Regions from separate parts of the Dyella sp. NPDC103356 genome, predicted to be linked through region 3. Evidence: riboswitches for the same ligand, from Rfam matches in the RefSeq annotation. Region 3 holds a riboswitch; each other region holds the start of a gene.
The links. A riboswitch is a leader RNA that binds a small molecule or an ion and turns the genes downstream of it on or off. The one in region 3 is predicted to bind cobalamin.
Positions count from the first base shown of each region.

Region 1: linked by a shared signal. The riboswitch ahead of metE (5-methyltetrahydropteroyltriglutamate--homocysteine S-methyltransferase) and the one ahead of btuB (TonB-dependent vitamin B12 receptor) in region 3 are both predicted to bind cobalamin.
Region 2: linked by a shared signal. The riboswitch ahead of ACZ6WW_RS13195 (ribonucleoside-diphosphate reductase subunit alpha) and the one ahead of btuB (TonB-dependent vitamin B12 receptor) in region 3 are both predicted to bind cobalamin.

Region 1 is NZ_JBVJLZ010000012.1:117,531-124,726, forward strand. It holds gene ACZ6WW_RS21780 (TrbL/VirB6 family protein) at 1-602, shown strand, start outside; gene ACZ6WW_RS21785 (DUF4189 domain-containing protein) at 634-1,155, shown strand; gene ACZ6WW_RS21790 (hypothetical protein) at 1,372-1,956, shown strand; gene ACZ6WW_RS21795 (GNAT family N-acetyltransferase) at 2,026-2,472, shown strand; gene ACZ6WW_RS21800 (GNAT family N-acetyltransferase) at 2,469-3,128, opposite strand; gene pdxR (MocR-like pyridoxine biosynthesis transcription factor PdxR) at 3,228-4,682, shown strand; cobalamin riboswitch at 4,679-4,928, shown strand; gene metE (5-methyltetrahydropteroyltriglutamate--homocysteine S-methyltransferase) at 5,146-7,196, shown strand, end outside.
Region 2 is NZ_JBVJLZ010000005.1:145,267-152,462, reverse strand. It holds gene ACZ6WW_RS13225 (acyl carrier protein phosphodiesterase) at 1-192, opposite strand, end outside; gene ACZ6WW_RS13220 (alpha/beta hydrolase) at 241-927, shown strand; gene ACZ6WW_RS13215 (lysozyme inhibitor LprI family protein) at 930-1,934, shown strand; gene zapE (cell division protein ZapE) at 2,100-3,215, shown strand; gene ACZ6WW_RS13205 (peptidase C13) at 3,241-3,633, shown strand; gene tcuC (tricarballylate/proton symporter TcuC) at 3,643-4,932, shown strand; cobalamin riboswitch at 5,066-5,283, shown strand; gene ACZ6WW_RS13195 (ribonucleoside-diphosphate reductase subunit alpha) at 5,442-7,196, shown strand, end outside.
Region 3 is NZ_JBVJLZ010000003.1:78,242-85,437, reverse strand. It holds gene clpB (ATP-dependent chaperone ClpB) at 1-160, shown strand, start outside; gene ACZ6WW_RS07345 (phosphocholine-specific phospholipase C) at 196-2,253, opposite strand; cobalamin riboswitch at 2,428-2,647, shown strand; gene btuB (TonB-dependent vitamin B12 receptor) at 2,759-4,600, shown strand; gene ACZ6WW_RS07335 (hypothetical protein) at 4,638-5,231, shown strand; gene ACZ6WW_RS07330 (hypothetical protein) at 5,369-5,962, shown strand; gene cobO (cob(I)yrinic acid a,c-diamide adenosyltransferase) at 5,986-6,585, shown strand; gene ACZ6WW_RS07320 (cobyrinate a,c-diamide synthase) at 6,588-7,196, shown strand, end outside.

The DNA.
Region 1 (7,196 bases), on a different contig from region 3:
CCATGGCTGCGGGCGCTATGCTGCTGCTTTATCAGTTCACCATGGCCATCTTTGTTGGCCTGGGGCCGCTGTTTATTCTGTGTCTGATTTTCGAGCAAACCAAGGATCTATTCCGAAAATGGTTGATGTTCGGCATCGGAACCTTGTTCTCGATCGCGATGCTCTGCGTGGTCACTGGGATCGTGCTGAAGCTCACCGAAAACGTGGCTGCTGCACTATGGGCGTCCAGTGCCATCAATGCCTTGACCGGGCAAGGTGCTGAGGGTTTCAGCAGTCAGGCGCTGCAGCAAGGCGGCATTGGGCTTTTGCTTACGGTACTGGTCATCTCCGTGCCGCCGATGGCCGCGCGATTCTTTGGCGACACCGTCGGCAACTTCATGGCCTATTCGCAGTTCGGTGGCGGCTCCAATCGATTGGGTCCGCAGGGTCAAGCGCCTGGACAGTACGGCGGCGGTGGAAGGGGGGCTGGGCTTCCGGCTCAGGCTTCGAGCCCCGCGAGCGACACGAGTACGGGTGGGAGCCAGGCGGGACGCGTGGCTGGGAATACCTATACTCCTCAGGCCGATGCGATCAAAACAGTGGCGCCGCCAGTCAGTCGCTGAGCCAGTACAGTTCAACTTAAGAGATCCAACCATGAAGTCACTGGGTATCCTGTTATTGCTTCTGGGCTTGTCCTTGTTTTTTAACAGGGCAGTGCATGCCGAAGGTAACTGCCCGGAAGGCTACTACCCGATCGGAGGCGACCCCAGCACGGGCGCCCCCCAGGGATGCGCGCCCATACCTGGATATGGCCAGGGACAACAGCAAGGCCGGCCCTCCGTGCCTGAGGTCCAGTGGGTCGACCGCTGGGGCGCCATTGCGTCGGACGCGAAGCAAGGAAGCATTGGCGTCGCCAACGATCTGGCGACAAAAGACAATGCGGAGGGTGCTGCTCTCGCGGACTGCCGTTCGAGAGGTGGTGCGAACTGCAAGGTCGACACGCGATTCCGAAATGCGTGTGGTGTGGTGATTGCCGGGGACGCGAGTTTCAATGTGTGGAGTGCTCCCACCACGGGTGAAGCCGTTAAGGTGGCCATGAAAACGTGCACTGACTCCGGAACAACCAATTGTCATGTCTACTACTCGGCTTGCAGTTCTGCTCAGCGGGTTCGATAACCGACGTCAAAGAGTTCGCAAAGCTGCGGTTCTGGTTCATCCCTTGATGCCGATGCTGTGATGACAACGCGCCTCAGGTAAGGCGAGCCGGTATGACATGCCGGTTTTCTTGGTTATTAATGGCCTTGTCGTCGCCGTCTGGCGATGTGGCTGAGGCCATGGCTCATGGTGGATCGGTAACCGGGTTCACGGTTATGGACTCGATAAGCCGCGAAAATGAACCATAACGCTGCCTTGGGGGTGCAGTCGCGATTGGCGTACTGGTGCGAGGAGGTCGCGGTGCATTGGATGATTCAGAAAACCAATTGGCTGGGTTTGGCGCTGCGCGTCAAGAATGAAGCCGCGTACGCTTTTCTCTTGTTGCTGTTGGCTGCGCCGGTCACCGTGCTGGGTTCCAGACTCGGTAGCAACGGATTGCTGCAGTTGTCCAAATGGATAACTGCTGCGGTAGCCCTGCTGGAACTGGCTGTCGCCATAACGGGCTCGTCTTTCACCTATAAAGTCAGGCGTTATTGGGTCAGGCGCTGGAAAGGCGTGTCGGATGCCTATGCGCAATCGCTGCACCACTCGTTGCGTAGAGCAACATCGCTTGCACTATCGACTTGGCTGCTTGCGATCTCGACGCTGTGCCTTCCCTTGGTGATGGATTTGATGATTCGGGTGCCGGAGTTGGGCCTGCTGTTCGTGCCTTACATCCTGTTGTTGGGCATGCAATGGTTCAATATCCGTACCTATAGCGAACTGGCCATGACTATGGCGACGAGCGGGCACGCGCCAGCGGCGGTTGTCCAAAGTGTCTAGCGGTACGTGAGCGGAGCGCTGGGTTGGTCCTGTTCGCCAACTATTGCACTTGATGTGTATCATCGAACGATGAATGCCATACGCCCCGCAACATCGGCGGATTTCGCCACGCTGGTGCCTATCTGGGAAAGTTCGGTGCGCGCAACGCATGACTTTCTGACCGAAGCGGACATTGATTTCTATCGACCGCTGGTGCTCACCTACTTGCCGACCTTGTCGGTGCATTGTTTCGTGATGAAAGCAGGTCAGATTGCCGGCTTTATCGCGGTTGGCGGCGATCAGATCGAGATGTTGTTTGTCGCTGCCGAGGCGCGTGGGCAGGGCGTAGGCAAGGCCTTGCTTGTTCATGCGATCGACAACCTTGGCGCCACGCGTGTGGATGTCAACGAACAGAATACGCAGGCCGTCGATTTCTACCGGCACGCGGGGTTTGGCGTTGTCGGAAGTTCACCGTTGGATGGCACGGGCAAGGCATTTCCTTTGTTGCACATGAGTCTTGCACGGGTGATTTCCTAGAAGCGCAGCGGAGCATTCTGTTGCCCGGTTTCATCGAAATTTTCAGACGCCAGCCACGTCTCGTAAACGGCCTTCAGTCGGGGCCAGTCGCGGTCGAGCATGGAAAACCACGCGGTATCGCGGTTGCGCCCTTTGACCACGACGTGCTGACGGAAGATACCTTCGAATTCGAAGCCGAACCGTTGCGCGGCTCGGCGCGAAGGTTCGTTGGCGTTGTCGCATTTCCATTCGAAGCGGCGATAGCCGAGCGTCTCGAAGACGTAGCGAGCGTGCAGGTAAAGCGCCTCGGTGGTGATGCGGCTGCGTGCAATGGCCGGGCCCCACAGTACGTGTCCGACTTCGATCACGCCATGCGTCGGGTCGATGCGCATCAGTGCCTGGCGACCTTCCGCTTTGCCCGTCTGCTGATCGATCACGGCGAAAAATAGCGGGTCGACCGATGTGCTGCTCTTTTCCAGCCACGGCATGAACGCCGTCATGTCGGCGGGCGGGGTATCGAAAAGATAATGGAAGCGCTGGTCCGCGCCCGGTGCCTGTGCCGACGCCAGCAGGTCCTGTCCATGTCGGGCTATGTCCAACGGTTCGAGACGCGCGTAACGACCTTCCAGCGTGATGCGTTCCGGGCGTGGCACGCCCTTCCAAGCGGAGAGATTCATGGAGCTCCTGGCGGGCAGTGATGAACTTTGCACGCCAGCATCTTCTTGGCTCAACAGGACTGCCGTAAACTACCACTTTGCTATTTTTGGTCAGTCCAGTTGATCGATATCACGACGCCATCGGCCGCCTGGCCGCCGCTGGACAAAGCTTCGGGTGATCTCGAAGGCCAGATCTATCGGTTGGTTCGCGAGCGGGTCTTGCAGGGCCAGTTGTCGCCGGGTCAGCGGCTGCCATCGACGCGCAGCCTGGCTGGAGCGCTCAGCGTTGCCCGTTCCACGGTGGTCAATGCGTACGAGCGGCTGAAGAATGAGGGCTACCTGCGAGCCTCGGCGGGATCGGCCTGTCGCGTCTCCGCGATGGCTCAGGCGCCTTTTCAAGAGCGAGGCCAGAAGCGCGCCGTGGAATTGCCGCTGGCGGCGGAGCCGGCGGTCGCAGGCAAATGGTTTGCACCGGCCATTCCTGATCTCTCTCGTTTTCCGCATGCCGCCTGGGCTCGCTGCCTTGGCGCAAGAGCGCGGTCGCTGCGCATTCACGACCTCGGCTACGGTGAAGCCTCCGGTCTGGGTGCGTTGCGTACGGCGATTCTCGATCACATCGGCGCGACACGTGGCGTCGTGGCACGGCCGGAGCAGTTGCTGATCGTGCCGTCGACACGCGCGGCGATCGATCTGTTGAGCTCGCTCGTGTTGAGCAAGGGCGATGCGGTCAGCAAGGTTGCCTGGGTGGAAGACCCTGGTTACCCCACCGCCAAAGCGTTGTTGAGTGCGGCTGGCGCAACGCTGGTGCCTGCGCGATGCGATAGCGAAGGCATCGATCTGGGCGCGATCGAAGGACCGCCGCCGCGCCTCATCTATGTCACGCCATCGCACCAATACCCCACGGGCATGACCATGAGCCTTTCGCGGCGCATGGCACTTCTGGCGACGGCGAAAACGCATGGCGCGGTGGTGATAGAGGACGACTACGACAGCGAATTTCAGTACGGATCGCGTCCCATCGCCTCGCTGCAGGGCATCGATCGCCATGGGGTTGTCGCCTACCTGGGCACGTTCTCCAAGACGCTTGCTCCAGGGCTGCGTGTGGCATATGCCGTCGTGCCACCATCGTTGTTGTCGGCGGCCACGGAGCTTCAGCTTTTGCGCAGCGCGGTCGTTCCCATCCACGTGCAGGCGGCATTGGCGGACTTCATCGGCGAAGGGCGTTTCCGTGCGCACCTGCGGCAGATGAATGCCCTTTACGCGTCGCGCATGGCGGCGACGGTGGACGCGTTGCAGCATCATCTCGGGGAGATATTGCGGATCGGTGTCGGTACCGGCGGCTTGCAACTGGCGACATGGTTTCACGATGAGTGCGTCGATGATCGTGCCATCGCACTAGCGCTCAACGCGCAAGGCTTCGCGATGCGGCCGATGTCGTCGTTCTATCTCGGGCGATCCAAGCCCGGCTTGTTGTTCGGGATTGCCCAGGTGGTGACCGAGGACGTCGAGCGCCTGGCCGGCCGTATCAGGAACATCGTCGTGCCCTTGCTTGACGGCGCATCGCCGCAGGCGTAATTTCCACTCGCCGACGGTATCCATCTCTCTATTAAGATAAAGAGATGGATTTAAAAGGGAAGCCGGTACGGCCTTGGAGGGTTTTCTTCCCGGGCCAATTCCGGCGCTGCCCCGCAGCGGTGTGTGGAAACGACCTTCGCCATGAGCACTGGCCCTTCGGGGGCCGGGAAGCGGCGAACACTAGGCGAGGCATCCCCGTGCCTCATGTCCACGAGCCCGAAGACCTGCCTCGGCCAGGGAATCCATCCCCTGCCTGACCTGGAACCTCCGCGGGGAGGTTGGCCGGAGCCTGGTCGTCGCGGCGCATGGCTGCGGCGCTTGGCTCCCGTACGTCCTCGCGTGGGTTTCGGTTCGCCCGAGGGGGCGAAGGTCGCTCGTGTGCCTGCGTCGTGGCCCCAAGGCTGCGGTGTCGTTGCGCGATTCCTTCGTTCCTCATTCAACACGAATCGAGGACACATCGCTTATGGCTACTCTTTCCAACCTGGGTTTTCCCCGTATCGGCGCAAAGCGCGAGCTCAAACACGCGCTGGAAGCGTTCTGGCGGGGCGACTCGACATCACGGCAACTGCTGGATTCGGCGGCCCAACTCCGTCGCAGGCATTGGCAACTGCAGCGCGACGCTGGTGCCGACGTCGTGCCGTGCAACGATTTTTCGCTGTACGACCAGGTGCTCGATACCGCCTTTTTGTTCGATGCCATTCCCGAGCGCTATCGCGCGCTGGCCGACGCCGACCCGCTGGCCGGCTATTTCGCGCTGGCGCGCGGTACCCAGAGCGGCGGCCACGATCTGCATGCGCTGGAAATGACCAAGTGGTTCGATACCAACTACCACTACCTGGTGCCCGAACTGAAAAAGGGCCAGACCTTTCGCTTGCGCGGCGACAAGCCGGTCGCCGAATTCCTCGAGGCCAAGGCATTGGGTTTCAATGCGCGGCCGGTGCTGTTGGGGCCGGTCAGTTTTCTATTGCTGTCGAAAACGGTCGACGGTAGCGATCGTCTCGCCTTGCTCGGGCAGTTGTTGCCGGCCTACATCCGCCTGTTACGACAACTGGATGCCGCGGGTGCCGAATGGGTGCAGATCGACGAGCCTTGCCTGGTGCTCGATCAGGATGCGGACGATCATGCGGCCTATTTGAAGGCCTATACGGCGCTGGCTGACGTCGATGGTCCCAAGCTGATGTTGACCACGTATTTCGGCGAGCTGGGCGCCAATCTTGCCCTGGTGAACAAACTGCCGGTCGCCGGCGTGCATGTCGATCTGGTACGCGCACCCGGGCAGCTCGATGCGGTGCTCGATTCGCTGCCCGTTTCGCGTGTGCTTTCGCTCGGCTTGGTGGATGGACGCAATGTGTGGCGCGCGGATCTCGATCACGCGCTGGCGTTGGCGCGCCGTGCGAAAGAGCGTATTGGCGATGCGCGTCTGCATATCGCGCCGTCTTGTTCGCTGCTGCATGTGCCGTTCGATGCATCGGTGGAGACGGCGTTGCCCGGCGATCTGCACGGGTGGTTGGCATTTGCCCGGGAAAAGATCGGCGAATTGCGCACCTTGGCCGATGCCCTTGCCGACCGGCCATCCGCGCACACTGCGCTGAAGCAGGCGCGCGAAAGCCTTGCCAGCCGCCGTCGATCGGACAAGGTGCATCGGCCCGAGGTGGGGGCACGTATCGCGTTACTGGATGCTGGCGCCTCCCGCCGCTCGTCTTCCTACGACGAGCGGCGTCGGCTGCAGCAAGCGAAGCTGGGATTGCCGCTGTATCCCACGACCACCATCGGTTCGTTTCCACAAACCCACGAAGTGCGCGACGCGCGTGCTCGAAACAAGTCGGGCAAGTTTTCGGATGCCGACTACGATGCGTTCATTGCCGCTGAAACCGAAAAATGCGTGCGTTTCCAGGAAGAGATTGGCATCGACGTACTCGTGCATGGTGAGTTCGAACGCAATGACATGGTGGAGTACTTCGGCGAGCAACTGGATGGCTTCGCTTTCACCAAGTTGGGCTGGGTGCAGAGCTACGGCTCGCGTTGCGTCAAGCCGCCGATTATTTTCGGCGATGTGCATCGCCCGCGCGCGATGACGGTGAAGTGGTCCAGTTATGCGCAATCGCTGACGTCCAGGCCAATGAAGGGCATGTTGACCGGTCCGGTGACCGTGCTGCAGTGGTCGTTCGTGCGTGACGATCAGCCGCGCGCGGCGACGTGTCGCCAGATCGCACTGGCCTTGCGCGACGAGGTGCTCGATCTGGAAAGCGCGGGAATCGGCGTGATCCAGATTGATGAGCCCGCCTTGCGCGAGGGGTTGCCGTTGCGTCGGGCCGATTGGCAGGGTTATCTGGACTGGGCGGTCGAATGCTTCCGTATCACGGCCTCGAGCGTGGCCGACCGGACGCAGATTCACACGCATATGTGTTACTCGGAATTCAACGACATTATCGATGCGGTGGCCGCCATGGATGCCGATGTGATCTCGATCGAAACCTCGCGTTCGCGAATGGAGTTGCTCGATGCGTTCGTCAA
Region 2 (7,196 bases), on a different contig from region 3:
GGCGCGCGCCGCGATCACTTCCGGATGACTGTCGGTATAGACGTCGATGGCGCGATGCAGGCGGACACCGTCGATAGCCCCTTCGGGCAGGCGCAGCGCCTCGGGCGGTCCGTGCACGAAATCGCCAAGCATGCCGCCCAGTTGCATCAGCTCGTCGTCGCCCGCGAGCAAGGCATGGGCAAGGTGGTTCATCGTCGCGGCGCGGCTCGTCCGGTCGCCGGGGCGGTTATCATTCCGGTCATGAACATCCTGGCGCTTCCCGCAGACCCCGACAGTTTTCCCGATCAGGCCGCCAGCTTCGCGCTCAACGGCCCGGCCGGCAAGCTCGAAGTCATCAGCGACGTGGCCGAGCGTCCTGGTGCGCGCCGCGGTACGGCGATCGTCTGCCATCCGCATCCGCTGCAAGGCGGCACCATGCATAACAAAGTGGTCACGATGGTCGAGCGCAGCCTGCGCGAATCGGGCCTGGATACGCTGCGCTTCAATTTTCGCGGTACCGGCGAGTCCGAAGGCAGCTACGACGACGGCAATGGCGAGGGCGACGACCTGGCCGCGGTCGCTCAGTGGGTACGCAGGCTACGCCCGGACGACGCATTGTGGCTGGCCGGTTTCTCGTTCGGCAGCTATGTCTCGATCCGCAACGCGGTGCGTTTGCACGCCGACGCGCTGATCAGCATCGCACCGCCTGCCGGGCGCTGGCCATTCGACACGGTCGAGTTGCCCACCTGTCCCTGGCTGGTCGTACAGGGCGAAGACGACGAAATCGTCGATCCGCAGGCCGTATTCGACTGGATCGACGCCATGGAGCATCCGCCGGAACTGGTGCGCATGCCCGAAACCAGCCACTTCTTTCATCGCCGCCTGATGGATCTGCGCGGTGCGATCAAGCACTCGATCCGCGATTGGCTACCGCCTCAAAGGAGTTAAGGATGCGCCTTTTTCTGATTGCCGCTGCGCTGCTGGCGCTACCGCTGGCCGCAAACGCAGCGAGCTTCGACTGCAGCAAGGCCGCCACGCCCGCGGAAAAAGCCATTTGCGGCGATGCCGATCTGTCCAAGCTGGACAGTGATCTCAATAGCGCCTTCATCAGCGCCATGTCGGCCGCTGCCAACCCTGACAGCTTGCGCAGCTCGCAGCGCGACTGGCTCAAGCGTCGCAACGCCTGCGGCGGCGACACCGCGTGTCTTCAACGTGTTTACCAGGAACGCCTGGATCGTCTGCAGAACACCGCCAGCACGGCGCGTACCGGCGATGCGCGCTGGGTGCAGGTATGGCAGCTCGACAACGACAACCCGTCGGCCAGCAGCCAGATCAGCATCACCGGCAAACCGCCGGCGCTGAAGTTCAGCATCGAGGCGAACAACGGCGGCAACAGCGGTGCACTGGAAGGCAAGATCGTGCTGAAGAACGACCGCGCCACCTATCGCGACAAGGACGGCTGCCAGCTCGATTTCGTGCGGGTCGGGCAACGACTGACCGTGCGCCAGAACCAGAACGATTGCGGTGCGGGCAACGGTGTTTATTACGGCGGCAACTACCTGCCGGCGAGCGCGATCGCGGCCAAGCCAAAAGCATCGTTGGTCAGTCTGAAGGTGCTCGACGCGAACCAGGACGCCGTCGCGCGAAAGTTGCTGGGCGAGGATTATCAGAACCTGCTCGACACCATCAATATGCAGGGCGAGATCGACGACAAGGACGGCCTGGGCGCGAAGGTCGGCGATTATTTCGTGCGCGGCCTGGCCAATACCAATGCCGCGGTAGTGATGCGCAAGGGTGATCAACTCTGGATCGGCCTGCTGGTGTTCGACAAGCAGAACAACTCGCGTATGCGCTACTACACCAATGTACCTGCCTGGAAAAAGCGTCTGCCGAAGACGATTCAGGCGTGGCATGACGAGCGTGACTCAACGTTGCCGGTCGATTACATGCCTTGAATTAAACATCCTCTCCTACGTCGTCATCCCGGCGAAGGCCGGGATCCATTCCTCAGTCCTCGCCTGTCAGACGACCTTTGGCAAGCGGCCACTTAGAGGAGTAGATCCCGGCCTTCGCCGGGATGACGGTGGTTTCTTTCAGCCATACGAATTATCCGGTAGACCATGAGCGACATCCCCCTCTCCCCCAGCGCGCGTTACCAGGAAGGTATCGCGGCACATCGCTGGGAAGCCGATCCCGCGCAGCAGGCGCTGCTGCCCGAGTTCGATCGCTTGTATGCATCGCTCTGCGAAACCAGGCAGGACAACAGCGGCTTCTTCGGAAAGTTGAAATCGCTGCTCGGCAACGAATCGTCGGAGCCCGTGCCCGGCTTGTACCTCTGGGGCAGCGTCGGTCGCGGCAAGACGTTTCTGATGGACCTGTTCGTGTCGAGCCTGCCACCTGGCGTGGCATTGCGCCGCCACTATCACCGCTTCATGGGCGAGGTGCATGAGCGTCTGCGCGAACTGGGCGAGCGCCAGGATCCGCTGATCGAAGTGGCCGCCGGTATCGCGCAGCGGTGTCGCGTCCTGTGCCTGGACGAGTTCCTGGTCAACGACATCGGCGATGCGATGATTCTTGCCACCCTGCTCGACGCCTTGTTCGCCCGCGGCGTCACGCTGGTGACGACGTCGAACACCGCGCCAAAGAATCTCTACAAGGACGGCCTGCAACGCGCCCGCTTCCTGCCGGCGATCGCCTTGCTCGAACAGCGCTGCCACGTGGTGGAAATGATCTCCAGCCGCGACTGGCGCCTGCGTGCGCTATCGCAGGCACCGGTGTATCACACGCCGCCGAGTGCAGAAGCCGAGCGCGCGCTGTCGAAGATCTTCACCACGCAGGCCGTCGGCGATGTTGTCGAGGGTGGCGATATCGTCATCAACGATCGACCGATTCCCTTGCGCAAACGCGCCGACAATATCCTCTGGTTCGAATTCGATGCGCTCTGCGAAGGGCCGCGCGCTGTGTCCGACTACATTGAACTGGCTAAAGCCGGACCGGCGATCATCGTCTCCAACGTGCCGCAATTTACCGTCTACAGCGAGGACGCGGCCAAGCGCTTCGTGCTGCTGGTGGACGAGTTCTACGACCGTCACGTCAAGTTGATTCTTTCCGCTGCCGCACCGATCACCGAGCTGTACGATGGCGAACGCTTGCGCGCGGAGTTTGGTCGTACCGAATCGCGCCTGATCGAAATGCAGAGCGAGGCGTACCTGGCGCTCGATCACCGATCCGATTGAACGCAAGATCCTAGGAGGCAACACCATGCTCAGCCTGATAAGCCTCGCCCTGCTGATGGGCGCGCCGCAAACGCCGGCCGTGGACGACTTCTCCACGCGCGTCACCCGCGCGAAGCTGGCCGAAGGCGCGGCCACCGGTCCCGCCTACCAGAAGCTGTTCTGGGACAAGACCGGCGATCCGATGACCGACACGCTCAAGGGTTGCATCAAGAGCAACGCGCCAGCAGACAAGTCGCCTTTCACGCTGGTGGCCGATATCTCGCCGGATGGCCATCCGCTACGGGTGGACGTGCGCGTGCCCACACCCGTGGCCAAGTGCGTCGCCGGGCAATTCTCGGCCTGGACGTTCCCCAAGCCACCGGTGCAACCCGGTCAGACGGATTACCCGATCGAGATCGACGTCAGCGTCGTGCCCTGAGCCCGGTCCATGACGTCTGCCGCCACGCCGCGCTCGCGCAAGGAAAGCTTCAAGGCCATCGTGCGGGTGGTCAGCGGCAATTTTCTCGAGATGTACGACTTCATGGTCTATGGCTATTACGCCCCGGCCATTGCACGTGCGTACTTTCCGAGCCATAGCGCCTATGCCTCGCTGCTTTTGACCCTGCTCGCCTTTGCCGCCGGCTTTGTGATGCGGCCGGTGGGCGCGATCGTGCTGGGGGCTTATATCGACCATCACGGCCGCCGCAAGGGTTTGATCCTTACCTTGTTGTTGATGGCTGTCGGCACGCTGCTGGTCGCCGCCGTACCCGATTACGCGACGATCGGTGTGCTCGCGCCCCTGCTGGTGCTGGCCGGTCGGCTGCTGCAAGGTTTTTCCGCCGGCGTGGAGCTGGGTGGCGTCTCGGTTTATCTCAGCGAAATCGCGCGGCCCGGCCAGCGTGGCTTCTATTGTTCGTGGCAATCGGCCAGCCAGCAGGTCGCCGTGGTGTTCGCCGCGTCGATCGGCCTGCTGCTGCAGTACTGGATGCCTCCGGCGACCATCGACCGCTGGGGCTGGCGCATTCCGTTTCTGGTGGGTTGCCTGATCGTGCCGTTCCTGTTCGTCATCCGCCGCTCGCTGGAAGAGACCGAGGAGTTTCTTTCGCGCCGGCAGCCAAGCTTTGGCGAGATCTACCGCTCGATGCTCGCGCATGGGCGCATCGTGCTGATCGGCGTCGCCCTGGTCATGATGACGACGGTGTCGTTCTATCTGATCACCGCCTATACCCCGACCTTCGGCAGCGAGGTGTTGAAGCTGTCCACCTTCGACGTGTTCCTGGTGACGCTGTGCGTGGGCGTCTCCAATTTCATCTGGCTGCCGATCATGGGCGCGCTCTCCGACCGCATCGGTCGCCGCCCGCTGCTGCTGGCCTGCACCATGCTGGCGCTGCTGACCGCTTATCCGGTACTGCGCTGGCTGGTCGCGGAGCCCGGCTTCGGCCGGTTGCTCGTGGTCGAGCTGTGGCTGTCCTTTATCTATGCCAGCTACAACGGCGCCCTGGTGGTGACCCTGACCGAGATCATGCCCGCCCAGGTCCGCACCACCGGCTTTTCGCTGGCCTATAGCCTGGCCACCACCCTGGGCGGCTCCAGCCTGGCCATATCGCAATGGCTGATCCATACCACCGGCGACAAGGCGGCGCCCGGCCTGTGGCTGTCCTTCGCCGCGCTATGCGGCCTGGTGGCAACCTGGCTGGTGTTCCGGGACCCGCGTAGCCGGGGCATGCATCGGGGCTAGGCCCGGACCGGGCCAATGACAGGCGATTCGTACAAAGCTGCAAATTCCTGCAAGCGCCTGAACAGGCTGCTTCGTTTGTATTTATCCACCGGCTTATCCACAAATTATTGGGTTGACCAGACCCCTGGACCCCGATATGTTGTGCCTCGTCGGTGCCTTTCTCAGACCCACGGTCGGATCGGCTTAATAGGGAATCCCGGTGAAAATCCGGAACTGCCCCGCAGCGGTAAGTGGAAACGAACACCCCCATCGCACTGGCCGGTAAGGCTGGGAAGCGGGGGCAAGTAGGTGGATCGCCCGGAATGATCCTCGTCCACGAGTCCGAAGACCTGCCGACACATCGCGGCCTGCCGCCGCGGTGAGTGATGGCGGCTTCCGCGGGGAAGCGCGTCGTGGACGCGGGGCACCTAGCCTCGCCATACGACCGTTCGCGGAACCCTTACATCACACCTTTCAGCCCTGCGCGCGGGAGCAGGCGAAACGAACTTTTTTGCTGGAGCGCTGCCGCCATGCAACCTCTCGATACTTCCACGCGCGAACGCCTCGTCGGTCGCGTGGACGCTTCTCCTTTCTCCGCCGATGCTGCCAGCACCGGCTCGACCTCCCCTGCCGCAACGGAAACTCCGTTTGCGCTGACGCCACCGCACAACCCGGGCCAGATGCGCGTGACCAAGCGCAACGGTGGCCAGGAGATCGTCGACGTCAACAAGATCGTGCGCGCGGTCACCCGCAGCGGCGAGGGCCTGCACGGGGTCGACCCGCTGCGCGTCGCCCTGAAGACCATCGGCGGCCTTTACGATGGCGCCACCACCCAGGAGCTGGACGAACTGTCCATCCGTACGGCCGCGGCGCTTACCGCCGAAGAGCCGGAATACGGCCAGCTCGCCGCGCGCCTGCTCGGCGCCTTTATCGAAAAGGAAGTCAGCGGCCAGGAAATACAGAGCTTCTCGCAGTCGATCGCGCGCGGTGCCGAGCTGGGCATCCTCAATGCACGTCTGCGTGACTTTGTCGTCGCCAATGCGCGCAAGCTCAACGATGCGATCGATCCGCTGGCCACGCGCCGCTTCGAATACTTCGGCCTGCGCACGGTGTACGATCGCTACCTGCTGCGTCATCCGCAACAGCGCAAGGTGATCGAGACGCCGCAGCATTTCTTCATGCGCATCGCCTGCGCGCTCGGCGGCAACGACATGGGCGAGACGCTGGAGCTGTATCGCCTGCTCTCGTCGCTCGAATACATTGCGAGCTCGCCGACGCTGTTCAATGCCGGCACCTCGCACGAGCAGTTGTCTTCGTGCTTCCTGCTCGACTCGCCGACCGATTCGCTCGAATCGATCTACGAGAAGTACGGCGACGTCGCCAAGCTGTCCAAGTTTGCCGGCGGCATTGGCCTCGCCTACTCGCGCGTGCGTTCGCGCGGTTCGCTGATCAAGGGCACCAACGGTCATTCCAACGGCCTGGTGCCGTGGCTGAAGACGCTGGACGCCTCGGTCGCTGCAGTGAACCAGGGCGGCAAGCGCAAGGGCGCGGCCTGCGTGTACCTGGAGCCGTGGCATGCGGACATCGAGGAGTTCCTCGAACTGCGCGACAACACCGGCGACGATGCGCGTCGCACGCACAACCTCAATCTGGCCAACTGGATTCCCGACGAATTCATGCGCCGCGTCGAGACCGACAGCGACTGGTCGCTGTTCGACCCGAAAGTGGTGCCGCATTTCGTCGATAGCTGGGGTGAAACCTTCGAGCAGGCCTATCGCGACGCTGAAGCGGCCGGGCTGGCCGTCAAGAAGGTCAAGGCGCGCGAGCTGTACGCCCGCATGCTGCGCACGCTGGCGCAGACCGGCAACGGCTGGATGACCTTCAAGGACCGTTCGAACGCCACCAGCAATCAGACGGCCAAACCCGAGAACGTCATCCATCTGTCCAACCTGTGCACCGAGATCCTGGAAGTGACCTCGGCCGGCGAAACGGCAGTATGCAATCTCGGTTCGATCAATCTCGCCCGTCATGTGGTCGACGGCGCGGTCGATTTTGCCAAGCTTGCCGCTACCGTGCGTACCGCCGTGCGTCAGCTCGATCGTGTGATCGATCTCAACTTCTATCCGATCGACACCGCCGCCACCGCCAACCGCAAATGGCGTCCGGTCGGCCTGGGCGTGATGGGCCTGCAGGACGTGTTCTTCAAGCTGCGTCTGCCGTTCGATTCGAGCGAAGCGCTGGCCCTGTCCACGCGCATCGCCGAGGAGATTTATTTCAATGCGCTC
Region 3 (7,196 bases):
CTTCGATCCGGTGTATGGCGCGCGGCCGTTGAAGCGGGCGATCCAGCAGCAACTGGAGAACCCGCTGGCGAAGCAGATTCTTGAAGGGCGCTTCGAGGCCGGAAATACGATTGTGGTGGATGCCGAGGGCGGGCATCTGGTGTTCCACAAGGAAGCCTGATGCCAATGGGCCCCGACGTAAGTCGGGGCCTTTTTCTATCGCGGCTCGCTAAAACTATCCGCCCCATTCTCCATATGCCCGGCCATCCGTCGCGCCCATCCGCTGGCCTCGGCCACCGATACGCTCAAGTCATACCAGTTGGCAAAATCGCTCAGGTCCCAGCTGTCCACATGACTGCCATGCGCGCCAACCGAATAGATACGCACATCTTGTGACACATAGCCGTTGCGCACGGTGAACGTGCATGCGCTGCTGCCCGCATTGGTGAGCGTCAGTTGCACGCGGTTGTTGTCCGGGTCGTAGGCCAACGTGATCTCCGGCATGACGGCCGCACTGGCGACGCTTCCTTGCCATACGCGCAGAAAGCCGTTCGGCCCATGCGCTTCAAGCTGATAGATGCTGTTGGTATACGTCTTTGCGCTCCAATAGTCGGAGAGCGATTTGCCTGCCTCCACCGTGTAACGCCAGGGACCGTCGTTCCGATTGGCGGCGTACACCTGAAACACCGCACCCGCCGCGCCGGTGTTGTTGAACGCGAGTACATAGCGTCCATTCGATGTGCTGACGCTGCCCTGGATATCCATTTCATACGGCAACGCGCGTGCCGGTCGTGTTGCCGTCGATTCGGCTGTGGGCATCGACGGCGTGGAAGGAACGCTGGGTGACGGTAACGTCGAGCACTCGCTATCGGCTTGCCCCGGATAGCCGCTGGTGACCGGCAGGCTGGGCCAGGACGTGTTGCCGGAACTGAAATCGAACGCCGAAGTCAGGTCGCCGCAGACCGCGCGACGCCAAGCGCTGATGTTCGGCTCGGCGACCCCGAAACGGGTTTCGAGAAAACGCAGGACCGACGTGTGATCGAACACTTCCGAGCACACCCAGCCACCGCGCGACCACGGCGAAATCGCCATCATCGGCACGCGAAATCCCAGGCCGATCGGCTTGCCGCCAGTGATTTCGCCCGTGGTGCTGACAGTGGAGAGGCCGTTCGCCGACGAGGCCGGCGGCGTTGGCGGCGGTACGTGATCGAAGAAGCCGCCGTTCTCGTCGTAGTTGAGGATGAATACGGTCTTGGCATACACCGCCGGGTTGGCGACCAGCGCGGCCAGCAACTGCGCCGAGAGGTTCTCGCCATAGGCCGGTTTGTAGTTGGCGTGCTCGGAGAGATAGTCCGGCGCCACGATCCACGACACCTGCGGCAGGGTGTTGTTGGCGACGTCGTTGGCGAATGCAGTCACCAGATCGGGCACTGTCGCCATGCCGCGGTCGTACAGCGGTTGGCCGGCTTTGGCTTTTTTGAAGGGCGCAAACCAGGCCAATGCGTTGTCGTCGAAATTGTTGCTTTGCTGATAGACCTTCCAGCTAATGCCGGCGTTCTGCAGGCGCTCGGCATACGTGGTCCAGCTGAACCCGGCGCTCGGCTCGGTGTTGTCCAGCGTGGCTGCCTGGCCGACCGACAGTCCGTTGCTGCCGGTAAAGAAATGCAGCCGGTTCGGGTTGGTCTGGGTGAGCGTCGAGCAGAAATACTGGTCGCAGATGGTGAAGCTGTCGGCCAGTGCGTAGTAGAACGGCAAGTCGGCACGCTGGAAGTAACCCATGCCCAGACCGGCAGCGCGCGCGGTATTCCAGGCATCGAACTTGCCGCCGTTCCAGATCGCGGTGTCGACCGGATAGCTCATCGCCGGGGCGCTGATGCAGATACCGCTGGTGGTGCTGGTGTCCATGTGGAAGGGCAGCATGTAGCCCGTGCTGCTGCCGTCGGGCTGATGCCAGACATTCTGCTGACCACCTGGCAACGGCGCCGGCACGCGGTCGGCAAAGCCGCGGACCCCGGCCAGGCTGCCGAAGTAATGGTCGAACGCACGGTTCTCCTGCATGAAGATCACCACGTGCTGCACGTCGGTGATATCGCCATTGACCGTGGCGGCAGGGGTGGCCAGGGCCTGGCGGATGACCGGGGGCAGGGCGGACATGGCGGCCAGGCCACCGGCCGAGGCCGCGGTCATCTTCAGGAAGCGGCGTCGCCCGGTGTTGTCGGGCCTGATGTCATCGGGCCTGATGTCACTGGGCTTGATATCGTCGATCTGGCTCATGGGGGGCTCCGTGAGTGGCGTCGGCTATGCGGTCGGCGCTTAGGACAACTCACGGACGTTGCAGCCCGATGCCACTCACGGGTCAGTTTTTAGATAGTCGCCGGCCATGTGACGCGGGTTGTCCAGTCCCCCGCCGTTACACATTGCACTCACGGACCCATCGCGCTGCTGCTAAGATCGCCGCGCCTCAAGGTGACTGTCGGCAATGGAGCCGGCGGTTGAAACGGGAATTCGGTACGCCCTCGATGGGTCAAGCCGAAGCTGCCCCCGCAACGGTAGGCGAGCAAACGAACCGCAAACAGCCACTGTGCTCGATAGCATGGGAAGGCGCGGCTCGGGAGGGTAGATGCCCTCGCTCGCAAGCCCGGAGACCGGCCTTGGAGGTATCACCGGACAGGCGGCGGGCCTAGTCGGGGCCGCTGCGACTTGCCGGTACCTGCTCTCACGCTCCTGTCCCCATGCCATTGACGCCGCGCGGGTAGGCGCGGTCCAGGGAGCTAACGCTGTGCCAATCCGTTCTTCGACTTTCCGCCGCGCCGTGCTGGCGGCCGCCTTGCTTTCCGTGTTTTCCCCGGCCTTCGCGGACGATGCCGGCACCACCGATCTCAATCAGGTCGTGGTCACCGCGTCGCGCACCGCGCAGACGCAGGACCAGACCCTGGCGCCGGTCACGGTGATCGATCGCGCCGATATCGAGCGTCTGCAGCCGGCGTCGATCGTCGCCTTGCTGCAGGGCACGCCTGGCATCCAGCTATCGAACACCGGTGGCCAGGGCAAGCAGACCTCGGTGTATATGCGCGGTACCAATGCCGATCAGGTGCTGGTGCTGGTCGATGGCGTGAAGATCGGTTCGGCCTCGGCCGGCGTGGCCGCGCTGCAGGACATCCCGCTGGAGCAGATCGAGCGCATCGAAATCGTGCGCGGCCCGTTTTCCAGCCTGTACGGTTCCGAAGCGGTCGGCGGCGTCATCCAGATTTTCACCCGCCGCCCCGATGGCGCGTTCGTGCCGCATGCCAGCTTCGGCGTCGGCACCTACGACACGCTGAAGGGCTCACTGGGTGCGGCCGGCAAGCAGGGCGCCGGCTGGTACTCGATGGAGGTTTCGCACGACCAGACGCATGGCTTCAACGCCTGTCGCGGTCCCGGCGGCTGCTTCACCATCGAGCCGGATAACGACGGCTACAAGAACGACGCACTCACCTTGCAGGGTGGCTACAAGTTCAATGAGCAATGGGATGCCGACGCGCGCTTCTTCGAAGCTCGCGGTCGCAACGAATACGACGGTACTTTCAGCAACAGCGCCAAGACCGAGTCGCAGGTGGCGGGCGGCCGGGTGCATTACAAGCCGTCCGATCGGCTGACGCTGACCCTGGCCCTGGGGCAGAGCAAGGATTTCAGCAGCGATTATCTGGATAACGTCTACGTCGACACGTTCAATACCCGTCGCAAGCTCGGCTCGCTGCAGGCCGATATCAGTGCCGGCGGCGGCCTCTACAGCGTCGGCTTCGACGTGCAGCACGACAACATCCAAGGCAGCACCGAGTATGTCGTCGACCGGCGCACCGATCGCGGCGTCTTCGGCCAGTGGCAGCAGACTTTCGGCAGCCAGCAGTTGCAGGCCAGCGTGCGGCGCGACGATGACACGCAGTTCGGCGGCCGCAATACCGGCTCGCTGCTGTGGGGCTGGGACTTCACCCAGTCGCTGCGCCTGACGGCAAGCTACGGCACGGCGTTCCATGCGCCAACCTTCAACGAGCTGTACTACCCCGACTTCGGCAATGCGGACCTGAAGCCAGAGCGCTCGCGCAGCGGTGAGCTGGGCCTGCGCGGCACGCACGGCTGGGGCGGTTGGTCGTTGAATGCCTACGAGACCAAGATCAGCGACCTTATCGCGTTCACCGGCCCCAATTTCCTGCCGATCAACGTGGACCGCGCACGCATCCGCGGCGTGGAAGCTACAGCTCATACCGAACTGGTCGGCTGGACCGTGCAGGGCACGTTGAACTGGCTCGATCCGCGCGATGAGAGCAACGATTTCGATCACGGCAACCTGTTGCCGCGCCGTGCCAAGCAGACGGCACGTTTCGATCTGGACAAGAAGATCGGTGCGTTCAGCTTCGGCGGCAGCTATTTCGTCTCGGGCAAGCGCTTCGACGATACCGAGAACGACACTCGACTGGGCGGCTATTCGCTGACCGACCTGCGCGTGGCCTATGCGCTGGATCGCGATTGGCGTCTGCAGTTCAGTGCCAACAATATTTTCGACAAGCGTTACGAAACGGCAGCTTTCTTCAATCAGCCACGTCGCAACTACATGTTTACCGTGCGCTGGCAGCCGGCCCAGTAAGCGTCGCAAGTAACACGGCCAAGAGGTAACAGACGGTATGAAAGCACTCTCCCGAACGCATAACGCGATGATCCTGATCTTGCTGGTCGCCTGCATGATCGCTACGCGATTCAAGCATTTTGGAGATGCCATGCATCTGCCCGATGCCTCGATGGCCGTGTTGTTTATCGGCGGCATTTACCTGCGCCGGCACCTGGCGTTTGCCGGCTTTGTTACCTTGGCGGTGCTAGTGGACTGGGTGTCGGTCAGCTATGCCGGCGTGAGCGATTTCTGCGTCACGCCGGCCTATGCGTTCCTGCTGCCGGCCTATGCGGTGCTTTGGTACGGCGGGCGCGCCTGTGGTGCCGGACGTTCGTTCTTCGGCAGCCTGGCGTTCGGCTTTGTGGCGGCATGCTTGTCGTTTGCGATTTCCAACGGCGGTTTCTATTGGCTGGGTGGCCGCTACGCGAACCCGCATGTGGCTGAGTATGTCGCGCGGCTATGGCAGTGGGGGCCGCTGTTCGTACGTACTACCATGGCTTACATCGTTGTAGCTCAGTTAGTTCGCCTTGGGGTTGGTTATCTGGCGAAGGGTGGCGCGCTTGTCGCGACTGAAGTCGCTCCCACAGATAAGCACCCGGGCGGTCACTAATGGGAACCTCTGGTTTCTCTTATCCGTCATCCCGGCGGAGGCCGGGATCCAGTGTCTTGCGCTTCAACGCGCTAAAGACGCTGGGCCCGGCCTTCGCCGGGGCGACGATGAAAACTGAGGTCATTCGAGGTTCCCTTATGTCGAACGTATTGCCAATCAAGCAGACATCCACGCTGTGGATCGTCGGCATCGCGCTGGCGATCCTGATGACCTGCACACGCGGCCAGCATTTTGCCAGCGTGCATGCGCTGCCCAGCGCATCCTGGGCGGTGTTCTTCCTGGCGGGTGCCATGTTGCGACGCTGGTGGGTCTTCGCGTTGTTTTTCGCGCTGGCATCGGTGCTGGATTTTGGCAGCCTCGCTGCCGGCACGATCACCGACTGGTGCCTGAGCCCGGCTTATTGGGTACTGGTGCCGGCCTACGGCACGCTATGGGTATCCGGGTGCTTCTATGCCCGCTGGCATGAACTGCACTGGCGCAGTGTGCCGCGACTGGCTTTGGTGGTGCTGGTATCGGTGCTCTTCACTTATCTCATTTCCGGTGGCGGCTACTACATGCTCTCGGGGCATTACACGCCGACGTTTGCCGGCTTTGTGCCGCGCATCGCGCATTACTACCCGCATTGGCTGGGTGTGACGGCTGGCTACGTGGGCTTTGTGTTCGCGCTGCATGCAGTAATCGTCCTCGCCGCCGAACGCATGGCTGGATCACCGCGGAGCGCACGCGCATGATCGATAAAACCGAACGCGACGCCATGACCGCCGATGAGCGTTATCGCGAACGCATGCAGCGCAAGAAGGAACTGGTCGATCGCAAGATCGCCCGGGCGACCATCGAGCGTGGTGTATTGGTGGTCAATACCGGTAACGGCAAGGGCAAGAGTTCGTCGGGCTTTGGCATGCTGGCGCGCTCGCTGGGACATGGCTTTCGCTGCGGTGTCGTGCAGTTCATCAAGGGCAGCTTTTCGACCGGCGAAGAGGCTTTCTTTCGCCGCTTCGGCGAAGATCTCGATTACCACGTGATGGGCGAAGGATTCACCTGGGAAACCCAGGACAAGGCGCGTGATATCGCCGCGGCACAGGCTGCCTGGGATATCGCCGCGCGCATGCTTGGCGATGCGTCATACGACTTCGTGCTGCTCGACGAGTTGAATATCGCCCTGGTCAAGCAGTACGTCACGCTCGATCAACTGTTGCCGGCACTGGCTGCGCGCCCGCCGAATCAGCATGTCGTCATCACCGGGCGCGGCGCACCCGATGCCTTGATCGAGGTCGCCGACACCGTGACGGAGATGCGCGTGGTCAAGCACGCATTCGAAGCCGGCATCAAGGCGCAAAAAGGTATCGAGCTGTAACTATGAGTGAACATCGTTGCCCGGCCTTGCTGATCTCCGCGCCTGCCTCGGGGCAGGGCAAGACCAGTGTCACCGCGGCGCTGGCGCGTTGGCACCGGCGGCAGGGCCGCCGCGTAAGGGTATTCAAGACCGGCCCGGATTTTCTTGACCCGACCGTGCTGACGCGTGCCAGTGGTTCGCCGGTATACCAGCTCGATCTGTGGATGGGCGGAGAAGAAGACGTGCGTGCGCGGCTTTACGAGGCTGCTGGTGACGCCGACTTGATCCTGATCGAAGGCGTGATGGGGCTTTTTGATGGCAGTGCATCGAGCGCGGATCTCGCGATGAAGCTCGGCATCCCGGTGCTTGCGGTGATCGATGGCTCGGCGATGGCACAGACGTTCGGCGCGATCGCAACGGGCCTGGCGCGTTATCGTCCCGGCCTGCACGTCTATGGCGTCACCGCCAACCGCATCGGCAGCTCGTATCACGCGCAGTTGCTGGCCGAAAGCCTGCCGCCCGATCTCACCTGGCTGGGTGCGTTGCCGCGCGATCCCGCGCTGATGCTGCCCGAACGTCATCTCGGTCTGGTGGCTGCGGGTGAGCAGGGCGATATCGAGGCACGTCTGGAT